3 regions of the Paenibacillus sp. FSL R7-0189 genome follow, and region 1 is predicted to be linked to each of the others. Evidence: riboswitches for the same ligand, from Rfam matches in the RefSeq annotation. Region 1 holds a riboswitch; each other region holds the start of a gene.
The links. A riboswitch is a leader RNA that binds a small molecule or an ion and turns the genes downstream of it on or off. The one in region 1 is predicted to bind thiamine pyrophosphate.
Positions count from the first base shown of each region.

Region 1 (3,154 bases):
TCTGAGCACAAGGATGGACAATGAATGAATGAGTCTTTAAATGAGTCTTCAACTGAGCCTTTGTTACATACTGCGCTTATGCAGTTTATATTTCCCTTCTCTATAAAAAAGGGCGATTCTAAGCAGCTTATCCAGCAATTACAGGACGACGGATTCACACGTTTTTTTCTGGATAACAAAGAACTGGAAGCTGCCTATTATGGAGAAGGTTACTGTGTTTCCCATGAACGAATGGAGCGCACCTATTTACCGTTTGCCGCACACGTCCTTTTTCCGCGCAGGAAGGATGCCGACTCGTTTCGCCGTTTTTCCAGAGTAAATAATCTCGACTGCATTCTGGAGATTCCGCAGCAATCTATATTTTTCAAAATTCTCTCGACGGATATATTCATATGTCCCTTTCAGCTTGGATTCGTGACGATACGTGTCCAGCTGGAGGGGGATTCGATTCCCTTTAGTATTGCCCTAGAATTCGCGGATCGTTTCCGTGCGCTAGAGAAAACCTTCATACAGGATGACTACACTTATATTCATTGCGGGGAACAGACCTATGAGATGGTAGAGGATTTTGTCTTCCGAAATTTGGTGGATGGACTGGAGCCATATCTGGATCAATCGGATATCAATGGGGCTTATTTTGAGACCCTTCCTTTTTTCGTAGATGAAAGAATGCAGGTGCAAGCTTTTTACGGCTTTCAGAATGAAGAAGGTTCTGATGAGATTAGTGTAAATCTACGCTATCGCGCCTCACAGCTTGATGGAATTGATCTGAACGGAAAGCCCTATGCCAGTGCAAGCGATCCAGCGTATATTGCAAACTATTGTCATGAGCATTCCTATAATCGCTGGGGCCCAGACACGTATTATATGATGAATGAGCAGACCTTTTGCTGCATGACCCGGGCTGAACAGGAGATTGCTGTAAGTCTAGCCAACCAGATGTATGGGCAATATTATTACGGATTTTTACTCAATATTTTCCACAAAATCGTTCTGCTGAAGCTCGCCAATATGCACTCCCGACTTCGGATTAATCATGATTATGAGGAAATAGACAATCTAATCTATTCCATCAATAAGTTCTCGGCAAAGTTCTACTTCTTGGAGTTGATTTCCCAGTCGCAGGGCCGGGAGATATTTCTTCAGCTGCGTAAAGTATACGGAAACGACGCTTTATTCGAGGAAGTGAAAGAAACCTTAAATGACCTGTTTCAGTATCAGGATAAGTTTCAGTCCAAGCGACGGGATAATCTGCTGATGATTCTCACTGTATTTACGGTAGTAAGCGGGATTTACGGCATGAATCAGGTCATTGACGATCTGGATGGAAAGATTCAATGGAGTAAAATGATTGGATATTCCCCCTTTGAATTTCTTGCCCTCTTCGTGATCATGAGCGGGATTCTGATCAGCGTTGTCCTCACGCTAGGGGCGCTGGTTAGTGAGCTTAAACGGCGTCACCGCAAGAAATATAAAGATCTAGACTAGCAAAAAAGAAACTACTGGATTGGAAAAATTCAGGAGTGCACTACTAGACATTCCGAGTACAGCCGTCTATAATACACCGTATGCGAGAAATATAAGACATTAAGTATAGGTACAAAACTTATGCTTACTTATATTGCACATAGAAATACCCGTTAACTTCATAGAACCAGGGGTGCTGGAATTGGCCGGCTGAGATTGTATCCCACAAGATACTGACCCTTATACCTGATCTGGATAATGCCAGCGTAGGAATCGCCAATTGGTTCTGGTCCCTGTGACCTTGACTAACCTTGCGCCAAGCCAGCGTCCCGATCACTCGGGGCGCTTTTTTTGTAAGATCACTAAAAGATGTAGAAAAACGTACATACTACACTTTACGGTTCATGTTGTGAAGACGGGATTCTTGTAACCTTAAAGGAGAGAAGAAGACATGCACCTCAAAAAAGCACTTACGTTGTGCCTCACCTGTGTACTCATTCTTGCCGTTGCCGGATGCGGCAGCAACAATGGGAATACAGCCGGAAACAAAGCAAATGCTACTGATCCAACTGCAGCGGCTGGGACGGATGCTCCAAAAGAGCTCACCAAAGTTAAAGTCGCACTCGACTGGACACCGAACACGAATCATACCGGTCTATACGTAGCTAAGGATCTTGGTTACTACGCTGAAGAAGGTCTGGACGTCGAAATCGTTCAACCAGGCGCAGCGGGTTCTGATACTATGGTTACTTCTGGCGAGGCCGCATTTGGCATCAGCGCGCAAGAAGGATTAACTCTAGCCCGTCTACAAGGCGTCCCCCTTGTCTCGATAGCAGCTATTATTCAGCATAATACATCGGGATTCGCCGCTCCAGTAGATCGCAATATTAAATCACCAAAGGATTTCGAAGGTAAAACCTACGGAGGCTGGGGCTCACCGGCCGAAGAAGCAGCCATGAAAGCTATCATGGATCCTGAAGGTGGCGATGTGAAAAAGGTGAAGCTGATAAGTATCGGTGAAGCTGATTATTTTACCGCCGTCAAACGTGACATTGATTTCGCCTGGATTTTCTACGCTTGGACTGGCGTTGAGGCTGAGTTGCGTGGCGAGCCATTGGATATGCTGTACTTAAAGGATTATGCGCCACAGCTCGATTATTACACGCCTGTGCTGACGACGAGTGAGAAGCAAATTGCAGATCATCCTGAGCTGGTGAAGGCCTTCATGAAAGCCACATCAAAAGGTTATCAATATGCCATTGATCATCCGGAAGAGGCTGCCGGTATGTTATCGAAGGCCGTTCCTGACCTGGACGCCGACCTTGTCCTAGCTAGCCAAAAATGGCTTAGCCCAAAATACAAGGACGATGCTGCCCGCTGGGGCGAGCAAAAAACCGAGGTCTGGCAAAATTACGGCGACTGGATGTATGATCTGAAGTTGCTGGATAAACCGCTGGATGCTGCTAGTGCATTCAGTAATGATTTTTTACCGGCGGAGTAGAGAGCGGACTTCAGAACCAAGAAGGTTGGACGTCACTTGAGGAAGGAGGAACGGAGCGTAGTGATGTGCTACGTGAGTACCGGACTTCCTAAGTTCGTTCAAGATTCGACGTCGAGTTTGCTTCCTGAGTTACTTCGTTATCAAAGTTGGCTTTTTGAACTTACCTTATAATTTAAGAGTTCAAAA
Region 1 is NZ_CP150223.1:1,940,784-1,943,937, forward strand. It holds gene MKY63_RS08325 (hypothetical protein) at 25-1,488, shown strand; TPP riboswitch at 1,647-1,757, shown strand; gene MKY63_RS08330 (ABC transporter substrate-binding protein) at 1,919-2,968, shown strand.

Region 2 (3,154 bases), 1.2 Mb from region 1:
TTGCCAAAAACCAAGCGGATATCATCCGTAAACTTGCCCCTAAGCAGTGGGTAACCACGAACGGTCTGTTCGGGCATCTGGATAGCCATGAAATGACGGATGAACTGTTGGATTTCTTCAGCTATGATTCCTATCCTCAGTTCTCTACTATTTTTTATGACCCGAATGAGCGGAATCCGCTGAATGATAGAGGCTGGGGACTGTCGTTATCTGTTGTTCGTTCGATATCCCCGAATTTCTGTATTATGGAGCAGCAGTCGGGCCCGGGTGGCTGGGTGAACCGGATGGATATGCCTTCTCCAAAGCCCGGGCAGATGCGGTTATGGACTTATCAGTCGATCGCTCATGGAGCAGATATGGTGTTATATTTCCGCTGGCGGACAGCTACGATGGGCAATGAAATTTATTGGCATGGAATCAATGACTATCATAATCAGCCTAACCGGAGAGTGCGGGAAGCGGGGCAGATCGGTCAGGAGCTGGCAGCAGCAGGTCAAGCGTTTGTCGGTACTCGTAATCAGGCTAACATTGCTATTGTTCGTGATTATGACAATGAGTGGGATGGAGAATACGATGTTTGGCATGGCCCGTTTATGTGGAAGAGCAATAAGGAGTGGTACAAGGCGCTTCAACGGAAGCATATCCCGAATGACGTACTCTATTTACGCAAAAAAACAACGCTGGAGGAGCTTGCAAGGTACGACGTGCTTATCTATCCTCACCCAGCGATTATGACAGATGAGACAGCAGCACTGCTGGATGAATATGTTCAGCAAGGCGGCAAACTGATCTTCGGCTGTAGAACTGGGTATAAGGATGAGCGGGGTCAATGTTATATGCGTCCTTTCCCAGGTGCTGCTAAGGATCTATGCGGGATCACAGTTGAAGAATTCACAATGGTTAAGGGCAGTCGTCAGCCAACAACAATTAGCTGGTCGGGCGCGGCCGAAGTCGTTACGGGAGCAGATGACTTTAATGATATTCTCAAAATAGAGGAAGCTTCGGTTGAAGTGATGGCGGTTTACGCTTCTGATTATTATGCGGGAAAACCGGCGGTAACTAGAAATCGTCGCGGCAAGGGTGAGGTTTGGTATTACGGAGCCGTATTTAATGAACAGGCAGCGGCTGAGATCATAAATTTAATGGATCTACAATCGCCAGCAGATTGGCTGGAGCTCCCAGAAGAGGTAGAGCTGCAAGTCCGTACCGGAGCTTCTTCCAGTTATGCTTTTTTGCTTAATTATAGTGAGACTCCTGTCACGATCCATCTTCGTGAGACCAAAACAGATTTACTGAGCGGCACAACATTGTCGGGCGAGGTGCTTCTGGAAGGATTTGGGGTATTGGTGTTAAACTAACGTATACATTGATCTCACATTTGAGTAGATTTGGATAATTCTCTCTTTTCGGTTATACTTTGAAGTAGCAATTATATAGTCACGGGAGCTTGGTGGGACCAGGCTGAGAGGATAGTTATAACTATCGACCGTCAAACCTGATCTGGATAATGCCAGCGGAGGAAATGGAGCTCTATTTCTATTTGTCTACTCTAAGGCCGCATCTTATACAGATGTGGCCTTTTCTATGTGTGGGGAGTAGACCGTCTCCGCTTGATCAAATCACCTTATAGGAGGAATTGAGATGACAAGCGAATTGAACAACGATCCAATCAATCTATCAGCTTTTCCAGCAAGTCAAAAAGTGTATGTAAAGGGTTCACGGCCTGATATTCAGGTGCCTATGCGGGAGATCTCACTTAGTCCAACTGCGGGCATAGACGGCGAAGAGGAGAATGCCCCAATTCATGTCTATGACACAAGCGGGGCTTACACGGATGCTAATATTCATACTGATATTCGTCAGGGGTTAGAGCCCAATCGTCTAAGCTGGATTGAGGAACGAGGGGATGCGGAAGCGTACGAAGGAAGAACCGTGAAGCCTGAAGATAACGGGAATGCAACGGGAAAAGCTGTGGCGGAAGTGTTTCCAGCGCTCCATAGAAAACCTTTGCGAGCGAAAAAGGGGCGTAATGTCTCTCAAATGCATTATGCACGCAAAGGGATTATTACTTCGGAAATGGAATACGTTGCGATTCGTGAGAATGTGACACCGGAATTTGTAAGAGATGAAGTAGCCCGCGGCCGCGCCATCATTCCAGCGAATATCAATCATCCAGAGAGTGAACCAATGATTATTGGGCGTAATTTTTTGGTAAAGATCAATGCCAATATTGGAAACTCCGCAGTATCCTCATCCATAGAGGAAGAGGTGGAGAAAATGAGATGGGCTACCCGCTGGGGTGCAGACAATATAATGGATCTCTCCACAGGTAAAAACATCCATACGACACGCGAGTGGATCATCCGTAATTCTCCTGTTCCTATTGGAACGGTGCCTATTTATCAAGCTTTGGAAAAAGTGAATGGGAAAGCGGAAGATTTAACGTGGGAAGTATACCGTGATACGCTCATTGAGCAAGCGGAGCAAGGGGTGGACTATTTTACCATTCATGCGGGAGTTCTGCTTCGTTATATCCCGTTGACGGCACAACGTATGACAGGTATTGTTTCAAGAGGTGGCTCCATTATGGCGGCATGGTGTCTTGCGCATCATCAAGAGAACTTTTTATATACACATTTTGAAGAGATATGTGAAATCATGAAGCTGTACGATGTTTCTTTTTCCCTAGGCGATGGATTACGTCCGGGTTCGATTGCTGATGCGAATGATGAAGCACAATTTGCCGAGTTAGAGACGTTAGGTGAATTAACAGCTATGGCTTGGAGTCATGATGTACAGGTGATGGTAGAGGGTCCAGGACATGTGCCGATGCACTTGATTAAAGAGAATATGGATAAGCAACTTGAAACTTGCAACGAAGCCCCTTTTTATACGTTAGGTCCACTGACTACAGATATTGCGCCGGGGTATGATCATATTACCTCTGCTATAGGTGCAGCGATGATTGGTTGGTTCGGTACAGCAATGTTATGTTACGTAACTCCGAAGGAGCATCTTGGCCTGCCTAATAAGGAAGATGTACGTGTAGGGGTCATTACTTATAAAATAGCGGCACATGCCGCAGATTTGGCAAAAGGGCATAAAGGAGCACAAGACCGGGATAACGCTCTTTCGAAAGCCCGTTTTGAATTTC
Region 2 is NZ_CP150223.1:3,174,035-3,177,188, forward strand. It holds gene MKY63_RS13855 (beta-galactosidase) at 1-1,358, shown strand, start outside; TPP riboswitch at 1,430-1,538, shown strand; gene thiC (phosphomethylpyrimidine synthase ThiC) at 1,642-3,154, shown strand, end outside.
Region 2: linked by a shared signal. The riboswitch ahead of thiC (phosphomethylpyrimidine synthase ThiC) and the one ahead of MKY63_RS08330 (ABC transporter substrate-binding protein) in region 1 are both predicted to bind thiamine pyrophosphate.

Region 3 (3,154 bases), 2.5 Mb from region 1:
GCAGAGCCTGCCCACGAGTCATCCCGACTGAGAAGGCAGCTTCCCATTGGCCTTTATGTATCGACAGGATAGCAGCGCGTACGATTTCCGATGAATAAGCCCCTACGCTAAGAGTAAATCCAATGGTGGCGGCAATGAAGGGGTCGAGTACAATACCAACAGCCGGCAAACCATAAAATATAATAAATAGCTGCACTAACAATGGGGTTCCTCGAATAACCCACACATAAAAACGGGCGATTAGCTTCGGAATTACCCACGGTGAAAGACGTGCCAGCGCGGTTAGGATCGCCAAAATCAATCCAAGCACAAAGGAAAGTAGCGCCAACGGAATGGTAAAAGCCACCCCGGCTTTTAGCAGGGGTAGCAGTGTGTCTAAGAAAATTTGTATTTTGCGGTCATCCATTATTCAGACATCCTTTTTAGCTTCCAGGCTTAATTAGCCTTGCTAGCCTTGTATTATTTTGAAACGTCAGCTCCAAAGTATTTCTCGGAAATTTTCAAGTACGTTCCATCACTCTTCATCTCTGTAATCGCATCACTGACCGCTTTCACCAGCTCATCATTGCCTTTCAGGAATACTGCGGCACTTTGTGATCCTTCAGGAATCTCATCAACCACTTTAATTTTTGCATCTGGTTTTTGTTTTTTTAGATCCAGATAAGACAAGCCATCATTCACAGTTGCATCAATACGTCCCGAAGTCAGCAGATCCATCGCTTGATTGAAACCGTCCGTAGCTACGATTTCAGCACCGTTCTCACGAGCGATGTCGGATAAGTTACTTGTCAGGGATTGTCCGGCTTTTTTACCCTTAAGATCGGCAAAGGTCTTAATATCCTCATTGTCTTCGCTCACGATCAATACTGCTTTGGATACGATATAGGGTTCAGAGAAATCATATTTCACTTTGCGATCTTCGTTAATGGAAACTTCATTAAAGATTACATCAAACCGTTTCGCATCCATTCCAGCGAAAATACCATCCCACTGAGTTTCAAAAAATTCAGCTTTAACACCTAAACGTTTTGCTACTTCTTCAGCAATTTCCACGTCAAAACCAGTCAATTTCCCCGCAGTGTCATGATAAGTAAAAGGCGCATAAGTCCCTTCTGTACCTATCCGCAATTTGCCGCTGGCTTTCACAGCCTCCAAACTGTTTTGCGCTGAAGATGCTGCTCCACCATTCGTTCCAGCTGTAGGTTCAGCAGCCGTATTGGTATTCGAATTATTGCCGCAAGCCGCTATAAGGACCACGGTTAACGCCAATATAATAGTTAAACTCCATTTTTTCATTATTAAATCCCCTCTCTCTACCCGGATTTTTTCCGGTAAATTGAATAGTACACTGCCATCACATGATCGTCAATACTTTTTTCCGATTATATACATCGGAATTATAATATTAACTAGATTCCTACCTATATCTTACCCAATCTTGGATTAATCCTTCACTTCTTTCTCTCTTTACTTCTCAGAAAGATATGGTATATTTATTAACAAATTAATATGGACCTGTTATTTCACTAGGGGAGTCGGCCGACTGAGACGGAGCTTCAAGCTCCGGACCCTTGGAACCTGATCTGGATCATACCAGCGGAGGGAAGTGGAGCAGAATTTTCATCAAGCATGTTAAGTGTTATTATGCAGAATGAACTTTTTGACCCATTCATTTCCTCTGGAAATGGATGGGTTTTTATTTGTTTAGGCGCTCCACAAAAATTTTAGGAGGTTTGATCATCACGACCATTTTATCTATTCAAGGCCTAACCTACTCTTTTCCGGAATCTGAGCAACCCCCTGTATTCGCAGATCTATCCATGGATATCAGGCAAGGGGAATTCGTCTCCGTAGTAGGTGCTAGCGGATGCGGGAAAAGTACATTTTTCAAAACGATTGCCGGTTTACTCGAACCTACTCACGGAAAAATAAAACTCTCTACGCACCCGTCAACCGCTAGTCGTTTAGGCCAGATCGCTTATATGCCTCAGCAGGATTTATTGCTGCCTTGGAGGACAGTGCTCGACAACTGCCTTTTGCCTTGGGAGATCAAGCCCAGATTCAATAAACAAGAAACGATCACTCAGATTCGGGAAATGTTGACCCGCTTCGGCTTAGCAGATGTAGAGAAGGCTTATCCCCATGAACTTTCGGGTGGAATGAAACAGCGAGTCGCATTTCTGCGCACCTTAGTGGCTGGAGGCGGAAGTGGTCTTATGCTGCTGGATGAGCCCTTTGGCGCTCTCGATGCCATGACCAAACGCGAGATACACCGTTGGCTGTTGGAGTTATGGGGTGAATTGAATCAGACGATTATGCTCATCACTCATGATCTGGAGGAAGCACTATTGCTCAGTGACCGGATTTATTTATTATCTGGCGGTGCGCACAGCGAATTACAGGAGATCGTTGTGGATTTACCAAGGCCAAGACATTATAAGATGAACTACGAACCCCGGTTTATAGCACTGCGTGCAGAGCTGGAGCGGAGATTACATGCGACCTATACCTTTTAAAAAACATCTAGACAACTATGGTCCCTTCCTTCTTCTGGTACTGCTCATTCTTGTAATCTGGGAGTCAGCTGTTCGCCTTCACATGATTCCAGCCTTTATTCTCCCTGCACCTTCCTCTATTGGAATCGCATTGATCGAGCACAGGCAATTATTATTTGGACAGCATTTATTGGCGACGTTACAGGAGATACTGGTGGGTTTTGTCCTTTCTGTTATTTGTGGTGTATTGCTGGGCACTGGAATGTTCCTGTATCGCCCCATAGAAAAGGCCATCTATCCCTTTCTTATCATTAGCCAGACGATCCCATTAATTGCGCTATCCCCCATTTTTATTATGTGGTTCGGATATTCGCTGTGGAGCAAAGTGGCTGTGGTGTTTTTGACGGCTTTTTTTCCAGTCGTAGTGAGTACATATGATGGACTTCGTACAAGTGGCCAGACTTACAAGGACTTATTATTAACATTTGGTGCAAACCGCTGGCAGCTGCTTGTCAAAACCCAAATTCCACTGGCGTTGCCTGCTTTTTTCTCTGGCTTAAAGCTGTCCATTGTATACTGCGTCATCGGAGCTACTATCGGGGAATGGCTCGGCGGCAGTAAAGGACTCGGTTACTTCAGCCGCAGAATGGCCGGAAATA
Region 3 is NZ_CP150223.1:6,440,507-6,443,660, forward strand. It holds gene MKY63_RS28380 (amino acid ABC transporter permease) at 1-406, opposite strand, end outside; gene MKY63_RS28385 (amino acid ABC transporter substrate-binding protein) at 460-1,296, opposite strand; TPP riboswitch at 1,519-1,622, shown strand; gene MKY63_RS28390 (ABC transporter ATP-binding protein) at 1,734-2,516, shown strand; gene MKY63_RS28395 (ABC transporter permease) at 2,497-3,154, shown strand, end outside.
Region 3: linked by a shared signal. The riboswitch ahead of MKY63_RS28390 (ABC transporter ATP-binding protein) and the one ahead of MKY63_RS08330 (ABC transporter substrate-binding protein) in region 1 are both predicted to bind thiamine pyrophosphate.